One region of the Burkholderia ambifaria AMMD genome, then DNA from elsewhere that is predicted to be linked to it. Evidence: predicted binding sites of a transcription regulator. Region 1 holds the regulator's gene; each other region holds the start of a gene.

Region 1 (5,040 bases):
TGCGTGCGTCCATGATCGATCAGTCCTGCATTTCGCGGCCCGTGAGCCGCAGGAATACGTCTTCCAGATTGGCCGGACGATGCAGATAGCGCAACCCCGTGCGTCCCTTGAGTCGCGCACTGAGCGGCTCGGGATCGGTCACGTAGCAGAACAGCGTTTCGCCGCTGATCTCGGTGTGCTTCGCGAACGGCGCCAGCTCGTCGCGCAACGCGACCGGCTCGGGCCCGTAGATCTCGATCACGTCGCAGCCGATCTCGGATTCGATCAGCGCATGCGGCGCGCCTTCGGCGATCTTGCGGCCTTCCTCGATCACGCACAGCCGGTCGCACAGGCGTTCGGCTTCCTCCATGAAATGCGTGGTGATCAGGATCGTCTTGCCGCGCGCGAGCAGCGAGCGCAACCGCTCCCACATCAGGTGCCGCGCCTGCGGATCGAGGCCTGTGGTCGGTTCGTCGAGCACCAGCACGTCGGGATCGTTGACGAGCGCGCGGGCGAGCGTCAGACGCCGCTTCATCCCGCCCGACAGTTCGCCCACCTTGGCATCGGCCTTGTTTTCCAGTTTCGCGAATTCGAGCAGCGGCTGCACGAGCGCGCGTGCGGCCTGCGCTGACATCCCGAAATAGCGGCTGAACACGAGCAGGTTTTCGCGGACCGTGAAGTCCGGATCGAGATTGTCGAACTGCGGGACGACCCCGACGCGCCGGCGCGCATGCCGCGCGCGTGTCGGAACGGGCTCGCCGCACAGTGAAATGGCGCCGGCATCGGGATACACGAGGCCGAGCAGCATCTTCAGCGTCGTGGTCTTGCCGGCGCCGTTCGGCCCGAGCAGGCCGTAGCATTCGCCGGCCTGCACGTGGAAGGAGAGGTCGTTGACGACGAGCTTGTCGCCATAGCGCTTTTCAACGTTCCGGAAATCGATCGGTGCAACGGACATGGGCAGTTTGTCGTTGTAAGCGGGCACGGACGCGTTTCGCGGCCGGCCGGCTGGCTGACTGGGCATCCGGGCCGGCGAACGGATCGGGCGAATGCGTGTCACATGAGCATGACCGGGGCGAACGCACGTCGAGGGTACGAACGGGCCATTCTAGTGCATCGGCTGCGTCTCTTCAGCGCATGCCGGTGCGGCATGGTGCGTCGGCGCACGGATCGTGCACCGCATCATCGCCGGCGCGCCCCGCGTGGCGAATCAGCGTTTTCCATCCCTTGCGTCCTCAATTGCGGCGCACCATGATGAGTGCATAGCGCACGTAGTCGCGATAGGGAGGTTTCATGGCTAGCTACAACAAGATTCTGCTGTGCTACGACGGCACGCTCGAGGGGCGCAAGGCATTGCGGTGCGGTGCCAACCTCGCGCTGGACCTGAAGGCGGAAACGCATTTGCTGTCGGTCGTCGACATGCGCTCGAGCATCGCGCAAAGCGCCGGGTTGCTGACCGACGTCGCGTGCGGCCGCTTCGAGGAAACCGCGCGCGAGATCCTGCAAGAAGGCGTGAACTGGCTGCGCGAGCGCGGCGTTCAGGCGGAAGGCCATTTCGCGTTCGGCTATCCGATCGACGAAATCGCGAATCTCGCGACGGAGTTGAAGGCCGACCTCGTCGTCGTCGGCCATCGGTGCCGTAGCGGGTTGTCGAGATGGTGGATGGGGTCGGGCAACACGCAACTGCTCGATCGCGTGAACTGCAGCATTCTGGTCGCGTGTTCGTCGGCCGAAGAGCAAAAGGCCGAGATCGCGCGCGAACGCGAAGCGGCCATCTCGAACGGCAAGTAACGCAGCAATCGCGTGAACGGCCGGATGGCCTGCGATTCAGGCGCGGTCGCGCGCAGTGCCGCATCGGCGGCATCGAGCGCGACCGTGACGACTGCGATTGCTCAGGCGTGCAGGTCGATCGCGGACAGCTTCCACGAGAACAGGCCGAAGCGGCGGAAGACCGCCGCATAGCGCGTGCCGTCGGCGCTGCGCTGGTAGGTCACGACGAATTCATCGATATTCCGGTAGCCGGCACTCGTTTGCTGCGGATGGCCCGCGTCGCTCGGGCTCGCCGGGGCGGGCGCGGGCGTGGGCGTGGGTGCGGGCGCAGACGCCGGCGCCGATGCAGCCGACGCGGTGGCATTGCTGCCCGGCATGGGTGCGCTAGCCGGATTGGCCGGTGGCGCGGCCGGTGCGTTGGCGGGCGCATTGCCTGCCGGCGGCCCCGACCAGTCGGGGGGCCGCTCGCCCGGGTTACCGCGCGGCGGGATGCCGCTCATCAGCGCCGCCACACCTTCCGGTGTCGCATACGCATCGACCAGCGGGCCGATCAACGCAGATCCGATCAGCGCGCCAATCACCGCGAACGGATTGTCCTTCTTCACCGCGTCGATCCGGCGCATCAACTCTTCCGTGACCTGCTGCTTCAGGCTGATGCGCAGCGACGGAAAGTCGACATATTCGCTGACCGCCTGCGAATCGCGCGCGTCGATCGCCGATTTCAGGCGACCTAGCGCGACGTACGGCGACGCGTATGCATAGCCGACCGCCGCCAGAATGGCGACGGCCAGCACGACGATCAGCACGGGCTTGAGCCGCCACGCGCGGCCCGAAGATCCAGTCACGATGCCTCCGGTGCGAACAGGTTCCGCAATCAGAGACCGCCGTGCGTGGACGATCGTTCCTCGGCGATGCAGCGATCGATCATCCGGCACACGGCATCGATCGTCCCCACCATGATCAGCCGCGACCGACCGTGATAGACGCGCACGGGCGCACGGCGCGCCGGTTCCGCGTGATTCAGGCCGGCATTCAGCGAAACCCGCGCGAATGCGGGAAGCGCCGACGGCAGCAGCGACGCCTGCCGTTCAACTGCGACTTCTTGGCTCACCACGGGCGCCGCGGCGGACAGCGGCGCACAGGGCGTGCGGCCGCGCAGGTGACGCAGGCGACCGAATTGACGGAAAGGCAGCAAACGGGAAAGGCGTTCCATGGTGTTCTCCTCAGCGAGACCGATTGTCAGAGTTCGCCCGAGCGGATCAGCCCGACGGCGATGCCTTCCAGCGCGAATTCCGCGCTGCCGGCCTTGACGAAGATGTTTTCGTAATCCGGATTCTCGGCGATCAGCTCGAGGCCGCCGGGCCGGCGCATCAGGCGCTTGACCGTGACGTCGTCGCCCAGACGCGCGACGATGATCTGGCCGTCCTTCGCTTCCGTGCGCTTCTGCACGGCGAGGAGGTCGCCGTCGAGAATGCCGGCGTCGCGCATCGACAGGCCGCGCACCTTCAGCAGGTAGTCGGGCTTGCTCGTGAAGAGCGCGGGATCGCATGCGTAATGCTGCGAGATGTGCTCCTGCGCGAGGATCGGGCTACCGGCCGCCACCCGGCCGACGAGCGGCAGCGACAGTTGCATCAGGCCGGCGTGCGGCAGCGTGAACTGGTGCGGCGCATCTTCGATGCCGAGCAGGCGAATGCCGCGCGACGCGCCGGCGGCGAGCTCGATCACGCCCTTGCGCGCCAGCGCACGGAGGTGTTCCTCGGCCGCGTTCGGCGAGCTGAAACCCAGCTCGGCCGCGATCTCGGCGCGCGTGGGCGGGAAACCGGAGCGCTCGATCGCCCGGCGGATCAAGTCGAACACTTGCTGCTGACGTGCGGTGAGTTTGGTCATGGCTTAACTGTATGGATAGACAGTGAGCTGTATTTTTATACAGTACTTCGCGAATTTCAAGTGTTACTTGAGGTTCGACGCGATCGCGCCGGTTCCGCCGCGATTTCGCGACGTCCGGACGCCGGTTTGTCTGCCGCAACCGTCCGCCCAGTCTGCGTTAGCACTTTTGAGTATTAAAAAATGAAGAACGATTATTTTTAATCATGTAACCCGTTCGCTAGACTGGCCCGACATCGCAACATCGACAACACTGGAGAACCAAGGATGGCGAAGCGCAATACGGGGCTGGTGGGCGGAGCGGGCCGCCTGATTGCAACACTCGCGCTCGGCGCGGCGGCGGCGTTGGGCGTCGTCACGCATGCGCAGGCCGATACGACGTTCCTGAACGTGTCGTACGACCCGACGCGCGAGCTGTATCAGGACTTCAACCAGGCGTTCGGCAAGGCGTGGAAGGCGAAGACGGGCGAGACGGTCAACTTCAAGCAGTCGCACGGCGGCTCGGGCGCGCAGGCGCGCTCGGTACTCGACGGCCTGCAGGCCGACGTCGTCACGCTGGCGCTCGCCTACGACATCGACGCGCTCGCCAACAAGGGGCTGGTGAACAAGGACTGGCAAAAGCGCCTGCCGGACAACGCATCGCCGTACACGTCGACGATCGTGTTCCTCGTGCGCAAGGGCAACCCGAAAGGGATCAAGGACTGGGACGATCTGACCAAGCCGGGCATCTCGATCGTCACGCCGAACCCGAAGACCTCGGGCGGTGCGCGCTGGAACTACCTGGCCGCATGGTCGTATGCCGTGCACAAGCCGGGCGGTAACGAGCAGGGCGCGAAGGAATTCGTGACGAAGCTCTACAAGAATGCAGGCGTGCTCGATTCGGGCGCGCGTGGCGCGACGACGAGCTTCGTGCAGCGCGGGATCGGCGACGTGCTGATCGCGTGGGAGAACGAGGCGTTCCTGTCGATCAAGGAATTCGGCACCGACAAGTTCGAGATCGTCGTGCCGTCGGTGAGCATCCTGGCCGAGCCGCCCGTCGCGGTGGTCGACAAGGTGGTCGACAAGAAGGGCACGCGCAAGCTGGCGGAGGCCTACCTGAATTTCCTGTACAGCCCGCAGGGCCAGGAGATCGCGGCGCGCAACTACTACCGTCCGCGTTCGAAGAACGTGCCGGCGGAGCTGACGAAGCAGTTCCCGAAGCTGAAGCTGTACACGGTCGACGACACGTTCGGCGGCTGGACGAATGCGCAGAAGACGCATTTCGCGGACGGCGGCGTGTTCGACTCGATCTACAAGCCGCAGTAACGCGAACAGTAACACCACGCAGCAAACCCATAACGACAGCGGTGCGCCACGATAGCGCGCCGCATCCCCGACGGCCGCCGGCGCGATTCCCCGCGCCGGCGTTTG
Region 2 (5,040 bases), on a different replicon from region 1:
GCGCTCGGCCTGTGCGCGATTGACGGTGCCCCACGCGCGCGCGAGCCGGTCGAACGCCTTGCGCAGCGCCGCCGGCGCCGCCTCGCGCGCGGCTGCGAACGCGAACGGGTCGAGCGATGCGCTGTACATCCTGCGGGCGCGATCGAGCAGGTTGTGCGCCTCGTCGACGAGCACGCCGACCCGCCACTGGTTCTGCTGCGCGAGCGTGTGCAGCATCGCGCTGCCGTCGTAGTAGTAGTTGTAGTCGCCGATCACCATGTCCGACCAGCGCGCCAGCTCCTGCGACAGGTAATACGGACAGACGTCGTGCGCGAGCGCGGCTTCGCGCACGGTGGCGCGATCGAGCAGCCCGGCGCCGATCGCCGCGTCGCGCGCGGCCGGCAGCCGGTCGTAAAAGCCTTGCGCGAGCGGGCATGATTCGCCGTGACACGCGCGGTCCGGATGCTCGCATGCCTTGTCGCGGGCGACGAGCTCCAGCACGCGCAGCGGCAGCGCCGGCGTGCCGGCGCCGAGCGTCGTCGCCGCCTCCAGCGCGAGCGCGCGGCCGGGCGTCTTCGCGGTCAGGAAGAACACGTGATCGAGCTCGCCCTCGCCGCACGCCTTCAGCAGCGGGAAGACCGTGCCGAGCGTCTTGCCGATGCCGGTCGGCGCCTGCGCCATCAGGCAGTGTTCGTCGCGCGCGGCCCGATAGACGGACACCGCCAGCTCGCGCTGACCGCTGCGGAATTGCCCGTGCGGAAACGCCAGCGCACGCAACGCCGCATCGCGGGCCGCACGATGCGCGGTCTCGCGCTCGGCCCAGCCGACGAAGCACGCGCACTGCTCCGCAAAGAACGCGGCGAGCACGTCGGCGCTCAGCGTTTCCGTCAGCACGGTCTCGCGCTCGGACACGATGTCGAAATACACGAGCGCGACGTTGATTTCCGTAAGGCCGCGTGCGTCGCACATCAGGTGCGCATAGACCTTCGCCTGCGCCCAGTGAAGCGCGCGATGATTGGCCGGCATCGCATCGAGGCTGCCGCGGTAGGTCTTGATCTCCTCGAGCCGGTTCGCGACCGGATCGTAACCGTCCGCGCGCCCGCGCACGGTCAGCGTGCCCCAGGTGCCGCTCAGCGCGATCTCGGTTTCGTAGCGCGCGCCGCGCTTCGACGTGACCGCGCCATGACCGGCGATGCCTTCGAGTGCGGTCGGCGCGGGCGTGAAGCGCAGGTCGAGATCGCCGCGTCGCGCGGTGAACTCGCACATGGCCCGCACGGCGACGACATAGCTCATGCGGACAGCCCCGCCGCCTCGGCCTGCGCGACGTCGGCGCCCGCCCATTCGACATCGACGACACGCACCGGAATGCCGTGCGCGACGCAGTACGCGAGCCAGCGCGTCTGGTTGTCCTGCAGGCGGTCGCCGGGGCCCTTCACCTCGATCAGCTCGTAGCGTCGCTCGCCGGGCCAGAACCGCACGAGGTCGGGCAGCCCCGAACGGTTGCTGCGGATGTCCGCGAGCAGGCGCGTGAACCACAGCCGCAGGTGCTCGGGCGGCAGGCAGGCCAGCGCGTCGTCGAGCAGCTCGTCGGTCAGCACGCCCCAGAACACGAACGGCGATTGCAGCCCCGCTTTCGTCGCATGGTGGCGGCGGATCGTGTCGCGGTACGCGTCCGAGTCGAGCTGCGCGAAACAGCCGGCGAACGCGTCCGTGCGGCGCACCGCGAAATCGGGCGCGTGCAGGTCGGCCGGGCCGCGCTGGAACGGGTGAAAGAACGCGCCGGGCACGGCCGCGAACACGGGCTCCCAGCACAGCAGCCCGAACAGCGAATTGATCAGCGTGTTCTCGACGTAATGCACCGGCGCGTGGGGCTGCGCAAGATGGTCGCGCACCGCGAATTCGACGCTGACGAACGCGTCGGGACGCGCGAGCACGAGCGTTTCGCGCGGCACGTCGTGCGCGCGGCCCGCGCGTTCGACCCGCTGCCCGAGACGCCGCTGCAGGCGCGGCAGCATCCGCTCGACGCGCTGGCGTTCCTCGTCGCTTTCGAAACCGCCGCGCGCGTCGAGCGCCAGCGCGAGTGCGTCGTCATCGCGTCCGCAGCGCTCGAGCACGCGAATGCGCCGATGCCGGCTGCCCGGCCACGCGCTGCGCGCATACGCGTCGAGCGCGGCGTCCCAGTCGGCGCGGCGCTCGCACGCTTGCCCGAGCGAGAACAGCAGCTTCGAGCGGCGGGTCGCGAGCCACGGCTGCGCGCAGCCGATCGCGTCGATCGCGTGCAGCAGGTCGTCGAAGGGGAGGTCTTCCGGCCATGCGTCGAGGGCTTCGCGGCAGGCCTGCAGCGCGAGATACGCATCGACGTCGGCGCGCTGCTGGAACGCGCGCGACGACGGCGCGAACGGCACGCTTTCGTACTGGAACACGCCGAGATCGGCGAGCACGAATTCGCTCCAGTCCTGATGGAGATTGCCGAAGAACATCAGCCGCAGCCGGTCGCACAGCGCGCCGACCGTCACGCGCAGCACGCAATCGTCGGCCTGCGCGCACCACGCGTGGAGCGGCTGTGCGACGTCGTGCACGAGCCGCAGCCGTTCGAGCCAGTCGGGCTTGCGCTCGCCCGCATGCGCGGCGAGCGACGGGAACGCCTTCAGCAGGTCGGCCTTGGTCGACAGCGCGAACAGCTCGTCGAGCGTGAGCGCGGGCGCCGGATCGATCCAGCCGAGTGCGACGAGCGGCGCGGCTGCGTCGAGCGTGCTGCCGATTTCGTCGTACACGAGCTTGCTCGCCCGGAAATCGGAGCCGCTGCGCATCAGCATCCGCACGAGCAACGCGCGCGACGCTTTCGGCAGTTGCGCGAACTGCCGGAGAAACGCGTGTTCGTGCGCGTCGAGGAGGTCGTCGTAACGCTCGCCGAGCCAGGCCAGCGCGCGTTCGAAATTGGTCAGGTAGTAAAACGCCGGAGGCGTCGGCGATGCAGGCGTCACGGGGATCGATCACTGTACGTTTGTACAGGTACCAATCATATCAAATGTGACGACAAATGCCGCTCGTCGATGCGCCGCCCGGCCGTCCGGCCGACGCTCATCCGGTCAGAACTGGTAATTCACCGACATGTCGAACACGCCATTCGTCGACTGCTGCGTGATCGGGCTGCGCCTTGCGCGGCCGACGAGCTGCTCGATCGCGCCGTCCACCGTCACGAACCAGTGCTTGTTGACGAACCAGACCATCGTCATGCCGGCGCCGAACGACTTCATCCCCGCACCCGGCGAATAGGTCCGCAGCCCCGAACGCGCGGACGCCCCCTGATTCACGCCGAACCAGCCGTTCATGTAGCGCGAATCGGCGAACGACACGGTCGGGCCGGCGAACCAGAAGAAGTGCTCGTTGCTGCCCGGCATCGGCATGTACGCGGAGAAATCGCCGACCCAGCCGTTCGAGCCGCCGATGCTGCGCCGGACATCGGCGCGCAGCACGAGCGGGAATTCCTTCGAGATCACGTAATCGGCCGCGAGCTTCATCACCGGCGCCGCGTTGATGTTGTCGAGCCCGTTCAGGTGGTCGAGATCGTCGGCCGAGCGGCGCCCGAGGTCATAGCCGACCGACAGGCTCACGCGCCAGTTGGGCCCGCGCAGCACGTTCGCGCCGAGCCCGTCGCCCGTCGACAGGAAGAACAGGTCGCGATAGCGCACGTCGAAATTCGGGCCGCCCATCACGCGGTAGCGGTCGGAACCCGCGTAGCGCGGCTGCAGCGTCATCGCCGCGCCCACGCTGACCTGCCATGTGGGAACGGTCGGATTGAACAGTTTCTGCAGCGGCACCCCCGCCGAGTATTGCCATTCGCCGAGCGGCGATGGTGTCTGGGCCGACGCGTCGCGGGCGCCGGCGGCCGCGAGCGCGGCGAAGGCCGACAGGCCGGACACGAACCGGCGGGTGGCGGGTGACAACAACGGGCGAGCAACGGTCATCAAGGCGGTCTCCGTCGGTTGCGCGAAACGAACCTGCAGGAAAGCGCGTCGCGCTTGTCCAGCTGCCAGGGCAGGCAACTGACAGCGCGAACGTAGCGTGCGCTGAATTAACGAACATCCTACGCGAGCCGCAGCGAACCCGCAAAGCGCCCGTTGAGCACGGGCACTTTGCCGGGTTCCGGCACGAGCAAGCGGATGGTTGCGGAATCAGAAACGCTCGACGTGGTAGTCGCCGGCGAGCGCGGCCGGGCTGCGCTTGGACATCATGCGCGAGAACCCATCGGCGAGCCGCCCGAGCGCGAGCTGCTTCTGGCTCGCGTCCCAGTGCGTGTAGGTGTCGTAGGCGGAATCGTCGAACGACACGGTGACGGCGACCGGGCGGCCGCTGGCGCGAAAGCCGATATGCAGCACGCCGCCCGGCAACTCCTCGATGTGATAACGCAACGAGCGCGACTCGAAATAGCGGCCCAGCACCTGGGCGATCGCGCGCTTGTCCGGCGATTGCACGTGAATGTCCATGATGGTCCTCCTTTCAGTAATCGCGCGGCCGGCCGCGTTACGCTGCGTCCGTCCGGCATCCGCATCGGTGGCGGCTGCGACGGCGGATCGCCATGCGGCGGCCCGAAGGGCACGGGCGGATCGACCGGATCGTCGTGCTCGGGCCGCGTCGGGTCGGGATCGACGTCGGGTGTCGGTTCGGGGCGGTGCAGCATGGATGGCGTGTTCATGTCACTCCTGCGCGGCGGCTCGCGCGTGTCGATTGGCGCGGCGACCGTACGCAAGCAGCGTGCCCGCACATCGTCGCCGACACGCGCGGCGTCATCCGGCGTAAGCTGCAATCACCAGCGACACGATGCGCCCCTCGGCGGCGAGTTTCACCGCCAGCGTGAACGGATCGCACGCCGCGCATCGTGCAACCAGCATCCCGCCGCCCCGCGCTCGCCGCCCCCTGTGGACGGTGGTTCAACCAGCAGCGAGCGGCCGATGTGGCTACCACTCCGGCCGGCTCAATGAGCCGCGAGCGTCATGCCGCCCCACCTCGCACGGGTACGGCGCTTGCGCTTTTCGTTACGTGTAAGGAGGTTCGATCATG
Region 3 (5,040 bases), 1.6 Mb from region 1:
CATCATCCTGAGCGGCGTATGGAACACCGGCCGGTTCGCGCGCATCAGCAGCGGCTGCGGCTCGGCCAGCAGCCACGCGGGACGCGGCGGCGCAGCCGGCAGGCCGCCTGCCGGCTTGCCCGCCTGCGCATCGAGCGGCAGCCAGCGGTTCGCCGCTTCGGGCCGGTGATCGGCAACGGGGGCCGCGCGCAGCACGTTCTCCGCGCCGAGCCGCGCGACCAGCAGCTCGAACAGCCGCGCACGCGTTTCTTTCGTGCCGCCCGGCTCGGGAAAGAGATCGTCGGCCGGCGGCGCGACCGATTCGACACGCGTGGCCGTGAGCCGCACCGCGATCACCGCGGCCGGCAACTCGACGCGCGCGAGCCGCTCGCCGAGCAGCCGCATGAAGTGCGCTTCGTCGCGCACGGGCGCGGCGAACGCGAGTTCGAGCGGCGTCGGCGGCACGGCCTGGCGGCCGCGCTCGTGCTCGAGCTCGAAGGTCATCGCGGCCAGCGACAGCTGCCGCGCGGCCAGCCAGCCGCACAGCTGCACGACGAGCCGCCGCGCGACGAACAGCACGGCTTCCGCGTATTCGACGCGTTCCGCCAATTCGAGCCGCACGTCGAACACGGGCGGCACGGCCATCCACGCGAGCGGCTCGACCGCATCGCCGTACGCGCGATCGAGCGCGGCGAGCAGCGCGGGGCCGCAGCGGCGCTGCAGCCCCGCGCGCGGCAGGCGGCGCAGATCGGCGAGCGTGCGGCAGCCGAGGCCGTCGAACCAGCCCGCATACGGGCGCGCGTCGGGCAGCAGCACGCACGGCAAACGATCGAGCGCACGGATAAGCGAAGCCGGCCCGGCCACGCGGCGCCGGATACGCGCACGCGCCGACGTGCGCGCGAGCAGCCACGCGCCGCGCCCGGTCGGCGCGGCGGACAGGCGCGCCGCATAGCCGAGCGCCGCGAGCGTCGCGCGCACCTGGCGGCACAGCGACGGCAGGCCGCCGAACAGGCGCAGGCTCGGGCCGACGTCGACGAGCAGCGTCGCTTCGTCGTCGAGCGCGACGCACGGCGAGAAGCGCAGCAACGCGAGCGCGACCGCGCGCAGCGCATCGGCCTCGCGGGCGGGATCGCGTTCGACGAGCCGCGTGTCGGGCGCGAGCGTCAGCACGCCGCCGCGCTTCATGCCCGCGCGCACGCCCTGCCGGCGCGCGGCCGCATCGGCGATCAGCACGACACCCTGCTCGAGCACCGCGCAGCCGGCCGCACCGGCCTCTGCGTCAGACGGCGGCGGGGCGCACACGTCGAGCGGCAGGCGCGGCAGATGGATGCCGAGCAAGACGCGCATAGCGGCTCTCCACGATGGGCGATGGCAAATCGAGCGTGAGCGGCTCGCTGCGCGCGGGCCCCCGACGCTTGACGATGTCGAGCGACACACCGCCCGGCATCGGATGCAGCGCGACGCGCAGCACGGCCGGCGACGGCTGCCGCGCGCCCGCCAGCGGGCGCAGCATCACGAACAGCGTGTCGCCGGTGCGCGCGGCCGCGAGATGTAGACGCCGCAGCGCGTCGGGCCGTGCGTCCTGCCACAGCAGCAGCGCACCGCAGCAGCCCGTCTTGAGCGCCTGCTCGGCGGCCCACAACGCATCGGTGCGGCTGCCGGCGCGCAGCCACAGCAGCGCGTCGGACGGCACGCCGAGACCGGCCAGCGCGCTCGCATGCGGCGAGTGCGGCGGCGCGACGAGCGCGAGCGGACGCCGTGCGCTGACGGTACGCGCGAGCGCCGGCGCGAGCAGCCGCATCTCGCCGCAGCCCGGCTGCGCGGCCAGCAGTTCGACGAGGCCGCCGACCGGCCAGCCGCCGCCCGGCAGTTCGGCGGACAGCGGCGCGAAGCCCGTGTCGATCGTGCGCGGACCGCCGCGCGCCAGCTGCGAGCCGCGCCAGAGCGACGGATGCAGGGATTCGGGAGAAATGGAGGATGCGAGCATGACGCCACCCACAACTGTATGGATATACAGTATATGGCAATGCGCTCGCGTCGCACAGTACTGGTACGAAACCGGTACTTTCGTCGGAGGAAAAACAGGGGAAGCCGACGGCGGTCCGCGCACGGTATCGGCGCAACGCGTCAGCCGCGCTTGCGGCTTTACGCTATGCTGTCCGCCGACCCCATCCCCACCTTCGGAGGGCACATGAAACGGGCGATCCGTGCGCTCGCGTGTGCGGCCATTGCACTGGTGCTGCCGGGCGCGGCATTCGCGCTGGGCGACGACTACGCGCAGTACGACGACTGCATGCTCAACGCGCTGCGCGAAAGCCGTAACGGCGCGGCGGCCCAGCTGATCCAGCGCTCGTGCGATGCGCTGTACCGCAACAACGCGATGCTGCTGCCACGCGAGCGGCGCTTTCACGAGTGCGTCGTGCAGTCGCTGCCGGGCGTACGCGACAACTACGCGATCCAGCAGATCATGTCGATCTGCTCGCGGCGCGGCGAGATGTGAGCACGCGCCGACCGCCTGGCGCCGGGTGGCCGTCCAGCGGCCACGCCAATGAAAAAGGGCCTGTGCGAGACAGGCCCTTTCGTTTCAGGTTTCAGCGGTCCGACCGCGGTGCGGCGTTCAGAACGACGCGACCATCGAGCCCTTGAACTGCTTCTTGATGAATTCCCGCACTTCCGGCGACTGGTACGCCTTGACCAGCTTCTTCACCCACGGCTGGTCCTTGTCCTTCGCGCGCACGGCGATCACGTTCGCGTACGGGCTCGTCAGCGATTCGAGCGCGATCGCGTCCTTGGTCGGCTGCAGGTTGGCGGCGAGCGCGTAGTTCGTGTTGATCACGGCCGCGTCGACGTCCGACAGCACCCGCGGCAGTTGCGCGGCGTCGAGCTCGGAGATCTTCAGCTTCTTCGGGTTCTCGGCGATGTCGAGCACCGTCGCGTTGTTGCCGCCCGTGCCGGCGCCCGCCTTCAGCTTGATCACGCCTTGCGTCTGCAGCAGCAGCAGCGCGCGGTTCTCGTTCGACGGATCGTTCGGCACCGCGAGCTTCGCGCCTTGCGGCAGGTCCTTCAGCGACTTGAACTTCTTCGAGTACACGCCGATCGGCGAGATGTAGGTCAGGCCCGCGGTGACGAGCTTGTAGCCGCGCTGCTTCACCTGGCTGTCGAGGTAGGGCTGGTGCTGGAAGCTGTTCGCGTCGAGGTCGCCCGAATCGAGCGCCGCGTTCGGCTGCACGTAGTCGTTGAACTCGACGACCTTCACGTTCAGGCCTTGCTTCTCCTTCGCGACCTTCTGCACGACCTGCCACACTTCCGAATCCGGACCGGCGACCGTGCCGACCTTGATCACCTTGTCTTCGGCGTGCGCACCCGCCGACAGCGTCAGCGCGGCACCGGTGGCCAGCACGGAAAATACCTTCAGGAGACTGCGACGCTTCATCTGTTTCTCGCTTTCTTGCTAACTGAAAATGGGGGCGCGATACGGGTATGCCCGGACTCGCAGGAAGGGGCAAATGGTGTCACAGGATCGGCCGGAAGTGAAATACATCCCGCTCATATGGGTATGCACCGCGGCCGTGCCGGCAGCGTGCGGGCGACTCGGCCGTTAGTTGCACTTCAGCGAAGGCCGCCGGCATCGCCGACCCGGAACGCGCCGATCGCGCCGCGCAGCCGCCCGGCCTGCTCCTGAAGCGACGCCGCGGCCGCGGCGGCCTCTTCGACCAGCGCCGCGTTCTGCTGCGTGACCTGGTCCATCTGCGTGACCGCGCGCCCGACCTGCGTGATGCCGCTCGCCTGCTCTTCGGACGCGGCCGCGATCTCGCCCATGATGTCGGTCACGCGCGCGACCGCCTGCAGGATCTCGCCCATCGTCGTGCCGGCCTGGCCGACCAGCGTCGAGCCGTTGCGCACGCGCTCGACCGAAGCGACGATCAGCTCGCGAATCTCCTTCGCGGCCGTCGCGCTGCGCTGCGCGAGCGAACGTACCTCGCCCGCGACCACCGCGAAGCCGCGCCCCTGCTCGCCGGCGCGCGCGGCCTCGACCGCCGCGTTCAGCGCGAGGATGTTGGTCTGGAATGCGATGCCCTCGATCACGCCGATGATGTCGGCGATCTTGCGCGAGCTGTCGTCGATCTCGCCCATCGTGCCGATCACGCGGTTCACGACGTCGTTGCCCGCCCGCGCGATCTCCGATGCGTTGTTCGCGAGCCCGCTCGCCTGCCGCGCGTTGTCGGCGTTCTGCTTCACCGTCGCGGTCAGTTGCTCCATGCTCGCGGCCGTTTCTTCCAGCGAGGCGGCCTGCTCCTCGGTGCGCTGCGACAGGTCGTCGTTGCCGGACGCGATCTCGCGGCTCGCCGACGCGATCGACTCGGCCGCCTGGCGGATCCCGCCGATCGTCGCCTGAAGGCGCGCCTGCATGTCGTGCATCGCCGCCATCATGCTCGTGCTGTCGCCCGCGCGCACCGGCACCGGCCGCGTCAGGTCGCCCTGCGCGATGCGACTCGCCAGCGCGGCCGCTTCATCGGGCTCGCCGCCGAGGCGGCCCCGCACGTTGCGGATGATCACGAGCATCGCCGCGCTGATCACGAAGCCGATCACCAGCACGACCGCGAGGTGACCGAACAGCGTCCGGTAGTAGACGGTATCGATGTCCTTCAGGAATACGCCGCTGGAGATGTTCCAGTCCCACGGCGCGAAGCGCGTGACGTAGCTGATCTTCGGCACCGCGGTCTCGCTGTGCGGCAGCCGCCCGCGATATTCGGCGAAGCCGCTGCCGGTCGCCTTCGCGGCGTTCAGGATCGTGACGAACAGCGGCTTGCCGTCCGGATCGAGATAGTCGCCGACCTGCGTGCCGACCAGCTTCGGCAGCGTCGGATGCATCAGCACGACGGGTTTCGAATCCATCACGAACACGTAGCCCGACTCGCCGTAGCGCATCGCCGCCAGGCTCGCGAGCGCGTCGCGCTTCGCGTCGGCCTCGGGCAGCGTGCCGCTCTGCGCGAGCGCGTGATAGGCGTTGACGATGCCGGCCGCCGATTCGACCAGGTTGGCGATGCCGGCCTTGCGTTC
Region 4 (5,040 bases), 1.3 Mb from region 1:
CTTCGATGTCCATGCCGCCTTCGCTCGAACCCATCAGCACGATCTTTTGCGAGATGCGATCCACGACGAGGCTGACATACAGTTCCTGCTTGATGTCGGCGCCTTCTTCGATCATCAGACGGTTGACCTTCTGGCCTTCCGGACCCGTCTGGTGCGTGACGAGCTGCATGCCGAGGATCTGGTTCGCGTATTCGCGGACCTGCTCGATCGACTTCGCCACCTTCACGCCGCCGCCCTTGCCACGGCCACCCGCGTGAATCTGAGCCTTCACGACCCACACCGGGCCGCCGAGCTCTTCTGCCACCTTGACGGCCTCGTCAACCGAGAACGCCGGCTTGCCGCGCGGTACCGCGACTCCGAATTTCCGCAGGATTTCCTTACCCTGGTACTCGTGAATCTTCATGCGTGATTCCCTTCAGTCTGAGAGTTGGATGAAAAGTCGCTTAAGACGCTTCTTCGAATGATTTCCGTTCATTCCTTCGTGCTGCCTTCACCGGGCACGTCCGGCCGGCTCGCGCCATACCAGCGCGGGTAGTACTGCCGCACGACCTCGCCGTCGAACCGCAACGCCCGGCAGCGGCCGAGCTGGAAAGGCGCGTCGTCGTGCGCGCCGCCATGATCCGGCCCTTCGCCGCCTTCCTCGCGCACGTTCCACACCTCGCCGGCGAACGCCTGAATCGCTGCCGTCGGCAGCACGGCGCACAGTTCGGTGAGATGGGAACAGCCTGCGACGCCGGCGAGCAGCCGGTTCGCGTTGCGGCGGAAATTGCGGAAGAGATTGAGCCCGATGAGGGCCCGATAGGCAGGAGTGGCGGATTGACAGTGACCGGGATACGGAACCCATTCCGAGGACGCTTCGGCGTCGACGACGTTGAGATCACGATCGATAGTCACGCGCAGCCAGAGTTCGTGGATCGGCAGGCCCTGGGGCCGGATGCCCGACGCAAGCGCGACATCGCGCGGCTTGTGGTCGGTCAGGCAGGCTTCGATGTCCCACAAGCCGTCGCCGCGCTCGTAGGCTTCCGCTCGGATTGCGCGTCGATGTCGCAACTGACGGGGCACGGGCTCGGATAGCGGCATGCTGGAGGTTGAGGCCGAAGAGGAAAACCCGTGGATTTTAGCATATCGGGTATTTGAGGCAGCCGGCCGCGACGGCGGGTATTCCCGCCTGTCCGGAAACGGTTGCATTGCAGCAAAATCGCGCGCAGCGCGCGTGACGCGCCGGTCAGTCGTCGACCAGGAAATCGTCGCCGACCTTCAGCAACTTCACGATGATCCCGCTCGAGAAGCCGCGCGCGGCAAGGAAGCGCGCCTGCTTCGCGCGCTCGGCCGGCGTTTGCGGCAGTGCACCGAATTTCTTGCGCCAGACGGCCTGCGCACGTGTCCATTCGGTCTCGCGCAACTGCGCGTTGACTTCCTCGACGAGCGTGTCGCCGACGGCGTGACGCTTCAGTTCGCTGACGATGCGCGCGGCGCCGACGCGCGACGCGCGGCGATGCACGAGGCTCTCGGCAAAGCGCGCGTCGGACAGCCAGCCTTCCTTTTCCAGCGCATCGAGCACCGGCTCGACGGATTCGTCTTCGCCGACGTACGGCCCAAGCTTGCGCGCGAGTTCGGCGCGGCTGTATTCGCGCCTGGACAGATAACCGAGCGCGCGGCCCTTCAACGAACGCGGCGGCTTCGACGACTTGCGCTTGCCGGCGCCCGGATCGTCGGCGGCAGATGTGCTTGATGACGTGCTTGAAGATGCGCCGGACGCCCGGCGCGTGCGGCGCGGATGCTGGCTGCTGCGGGTATAGACGTCTTCCCTGGCCGGCGCCGCCGCAGCGGCTGCGCGCTCGCCGGGGAAGCTGACACCGGAAACACGACGGCGGGAGCGATCGTGCGCGTCGAACGATTCGTCGTCGTCGAACGGATCGTCCGGCGCGGCAATCTCAAACGAAACGAGGGCATCGTCGGATGCCCTCGTCGCGGTGCGGTTCGTGGCGTTGCCGCCTGCGACCGACCGGTCGGCAGCCGAGGATCCGGCTCGCCGACCGGAGCGACCCGCCGTTTCGGGCGCGTCGCTCTCCTCCGGCTTGCCTGCCTGACCTCGGCGCCCGACCATCACTCTTCTTCGTCCATCGCCTCGGCTTCGTCGTGGACCGCAGCCGCACCTTCAGGCATGGTGACCACGCCGAGCGATTCGCGGATACGGTTCTCGATCTCGCGCGCGATTTCCGGATTCTCGCGCAGGAATTCACGCGCGTTGTCCTTGCCCTGACCGATCTTCTCGCCGTTGTAGCTGTACCAGGCGCCGGCCTTGTCGACGATCTTCGCCTGCACGCCGAGATCGATGATCTCGCCCTGACGCGAAATGCCTTCGCCATACAGGATGTCGAAGATCGCTTCGCGGAACGGCGGCGACACCTTGTTCTTGACGACCTTCACGCGGGTTTCGTTGCCGATCACCTCGTCGTTCTTCTTGATCGAGCCGATCCGGCGGATGTCGAGACGCACCGACGAATAGAACTTCAGCGCGTTGCCGCCCGTCGTGGTTTCGGGGTTGCCGAACATCACGCCGATCTTCATCCGGATCTGGTTGATGAAGATCACGAGGCAGTTCGTGCGCTTGATCGTGCCCGTCAGCTTGCGCAGCGCCTGCGACATCAGGCGGGCCTGCAGGCCCGGCAGCGAATCGCCCATCTCGCCTTCGATTTCGGCCTTCGGCACGAGCGCCGCAACCGAGTCGATGACGATCATGTCGATCGAGCCCGAGCGCACCAGCGCGTCGGTGATTTCGAGCGCCTGCTCGCCGGTGTCCGGCTGCGAGATCAGCAGTTCCGGCACGTTCACGCCGAGCTTCGCCGCATATTGAACGTCGAGCGCGTGCTCCGCGTCGATGAACGCCGCCGTGCCGCCCAGCTTCTGCAGCTCGGCGACGACCTGCAGCGTCAGCGTGGTTTTACCCGACGATTCCGGACCGTAGATCTCGACGACCCGGCCGCGCGGCAGGCCGCCGACGCCGAGCGCGATATCGAGACCGAGCGAGCCCGTGGACACGACCTGGATGTTCTCGGCCACTTCGCCGTCGCCCATGCGCATGATCGAGCCCTTGCCGAACTGCTTCTCGATCTGTGCGAGTGCGGCCGCCAGCGCCTTGCTCTTCTCGGCGGTCATCCCGGAGCCCTTCTTGCTATCTTCCATGAATCGTCCTTTGCTATGATGAGCAGCGTCTGTTAGAGGCGCGCCCACTTCAAGCGCTGCCCATGAATGCAGACACTGTATAAAAAAACAGTGTTTTGTGCAAGCCCGCAATGCAGAGCGTTGTACACGAATAACTTCGGAGACAGCCGCGCCGGCGCGAATGCCCGCCGGCCATCGGTCAGCACCATGCGAATTCTCATCGCCGAAGATGACAGCATACTCGCGGACGGCCTCACCCGGTCACTCCGCCAATCGGGCTATGCGGTCGACCACGTGAAGAGCGGCGTCGACGCCGATACGGCGCTGTCGATGCAGACATTCGACCTGCTGATCCTCGATCTCGGGCTGCCGAAAATGTCCGGGCTCGACGTGCTCAAGCGCCTGCGCGCCCGCAATTCCAACCTCCCCGTGCTGATCCTGACCGCCGCCGACAGCGTCGACGAACGCGTGAAGGGGCTCGACCTCGGCGCCGACGATTACATGGCCAAGCCGTTCGCGCTCAACGAGCTGGAAGCGCGCGTGCGCGCGCTGACCCGGCGCGGCGCGGGCGGCGGCCCGACCGTCGTGCGCCACGGCTCGCTCGCGTTCGACCAGGTCGGCCGCATCGCATATGCGAACGATCACGTGCTCGATCTCTCCGCGCGCGAGCTCGGCCTGCTCGAGGTGCTGCTGCAGCGGATCGGCCGGCTCGTGTCGAAGGAGCAGCTCGTCGATCACCTGTGCGAATGGGGCGAGGAAGTCAGCAACAACGCGATCGAAGTCTACGTGCACCGGCTGCGCAAGAAGATCGAACCGAGCGGCGTGCGGATCTCGACCGTGCGCGGCCTCGGCTATTGCCTCGAGAAGGTCGCGCCCGCCGCGCCGACCGATACGGCAGCGCCCCAGCCCGTGGTGGCCGGCACGCCGCTGCGCTGAAGCCGGGCGCGCCGCGATGGCCACCCCGGCCCATTCCCGCCGCCCGAGCGGCGCGCCGGCGTCGGCCGCCGACGATGCACGCGACGCGCGCTACGAGAACCCGTTCGCGCCGCCCGATGAAACCGATGCGCCCGAGGCGCCGCGCCCACGCTCGCTGTTCGGCGAAATCCTCGACTGGATGCTCGCGCCGCTGCTACTGCTGTGGCCGATGAGCATCGCCGTCACCTATCTCGTCGCGAAGACGATCGCGAACGGCCCGTTCGATCGCGCGCTCGAGACCAACGCATACGTGCTCGCGCGGCAGATCCATCCGGTCAACGGCGTCGCCGAGCTGACGCTGCCGCAGCAGACGCGCGACTTCCTGCGCGCGGACAACGTCGACAGCGTGTACTTCCAGGTGCTCGGCACCCGCGGCGAGCTGGTCGCGGGCGAGGCCGACATGCCGCTGCCGCGCGACGAGGACCGCCCGCCGCCGGGCGTCGTCGTGTTCCGCGACGACCTTTTGCGCGGCAACGACGTGCGCGTCGCGTATACGACCGTCGCACTGCCGGAGCCGGGCGGCGCACAGCCCGTGCTCGTGCAGGTCGGCGAGACGCTCGACAAGCGCAACGCACTCGCGAACGACATCATCAAGGGCGTGATCCTGCCGCAGTTCGTGATCCTGCCGCTCGCGATCCTGCTCGTCTGGTTCGGGCTGTCGCGCGGGCTCGCGCCGCTCAACGCGCTGCAGGCGCACATCCGCGCGCGGCGGCCCGACGACCTGTCGCCCGTCGAGGCGCAGCGCGCGCCGCCCGAGATCGAGCCGCTCGTCACGTCGTTCAACGACCTGCTCGCGCGGCTCGAGCAGAACATGGCGTTGCAAAAGCGCTTCATCGCCGACGCCGCGCACCAGATGAAGACCCCGCTGGCGGGCCTGCGCACGCAGGCCGAATTCGCGTT

Evidence for each region. Region 1 encodes LexA, which represses DNA repair genes until DNA is damaged. Its sites were predicted from a motif close to ACTGTATNNNNATACAGT; they were not measured.
Region 2: the regulator LexA is predicted to act here: its motif matches at 2,975-2,992, upstream of BAMB_RS19085 (VRR-NUC domain-containing protein).
Region 3: the regulator LexA is predicted to act here: its motif matches at 1,980-1,997, upstream of imuA (translesion DNA synthesis-associated protein ImuA).
Region 4: the regulator LexA is predicted to act here: its motif matches at 3,261-3,278, upstream of recA (recombinase RecA).

What each region holds. Positions count from the first base shown of each region.
Region 1 covers NC_008390.1:1,636,549-1,641,588, forward strand. Annotated here, with positions in the region: gene BAMB_RS07555 (ABC transporter permease) at 1-13, opposite strand, end outside; gene nodI (nodulation factor ABC transporter ATP-binding protein NodI) at 20-934, opposite strand; gene BAMB_RS07565 (universal stress protein) at 1,270-1,767, shown strand; gene BAMB_RS07570 (DUF2939 domain-containing protein) at 1,869-2,591, opposite strand; gene BAMB_RS07575 (hypothetical protein) at 2,621-2,959, opposite strand; gene lexA (transcriptional repressor LexA) at 2,986-3,633, opposite strand; gene BAMB_RS07585 (sulfate ABC transporter substrate-binding protein) at 3,898-4,935, shown strand.
Region 2 covers NC_008391.1:666,354-671,393, reverse strand. Annotated here, with positions in the region: gene BAMB_RS19090 (ATP-dependent DNA helicase) at 1-1,272, opposite strand, end outside; gene BAMB_RS19085 (VRR-NUC domain-containing protein) at 1,269-2,963, opposite strand; gene BAMB_RS19080 (MipA/OmpV family protein) at 3,069-3,947, opposite strand; gene BAMB_RS19075 (ATP-binding protein) at 4,155-4,466, opposite strand; gene BAMB_RS19070 (hypothetical protein) at 5,038-5,040, shown strand, end outside.
Region 3 covers NC_008390.1:3,187,584-3,192,623, forward strand. Annotated here, with positions in the region: gene BAMB_RS14585 (Y-family DNA polymerase) at 1-1,326, opposite strand, end outside; gene imuA (translesion DNA synthesis-associated protein ImuA) at 1,259-1,966, opposite strand; gene BAMB_RS14595 (VF_A0006 family four-cysteine protein) at 2,171-2,479, shown strand; gene BAMB_RS14600 (MetQ/NlpA family ABC transporter substrate-binding protein) at 2,597-3,412, opposite strand; gene BAMB_RS14605 (methyl-accepting chemotaxis protein) at 3,589-5,040, opposite strand, start outside.
Region 4 covers NC_008390.1:2,970,770-2,975,809, forward strand. Annotated here, with positions in the region: gene sucC (ADP-forming succinate--CoA ligase subunit beta) at 1-403, opposite strand, end outside; gene BAMB_RS13620 (DUF2889 domain-containing protein) at 472-1,080, opposite strand; gene recX (recombination regulator RecX) at 1,226-2,107, opposite strand; gene recA (recombinase RecA) at 2,107-3,186, opposite strand; gene BAMB_RS13635 (response regulator transcription factor) at 3,373-4,101, shown strand; gene BAMB_RS13640 (sensor histidine kinase) at 4,118-5,040, shown strand, end outside.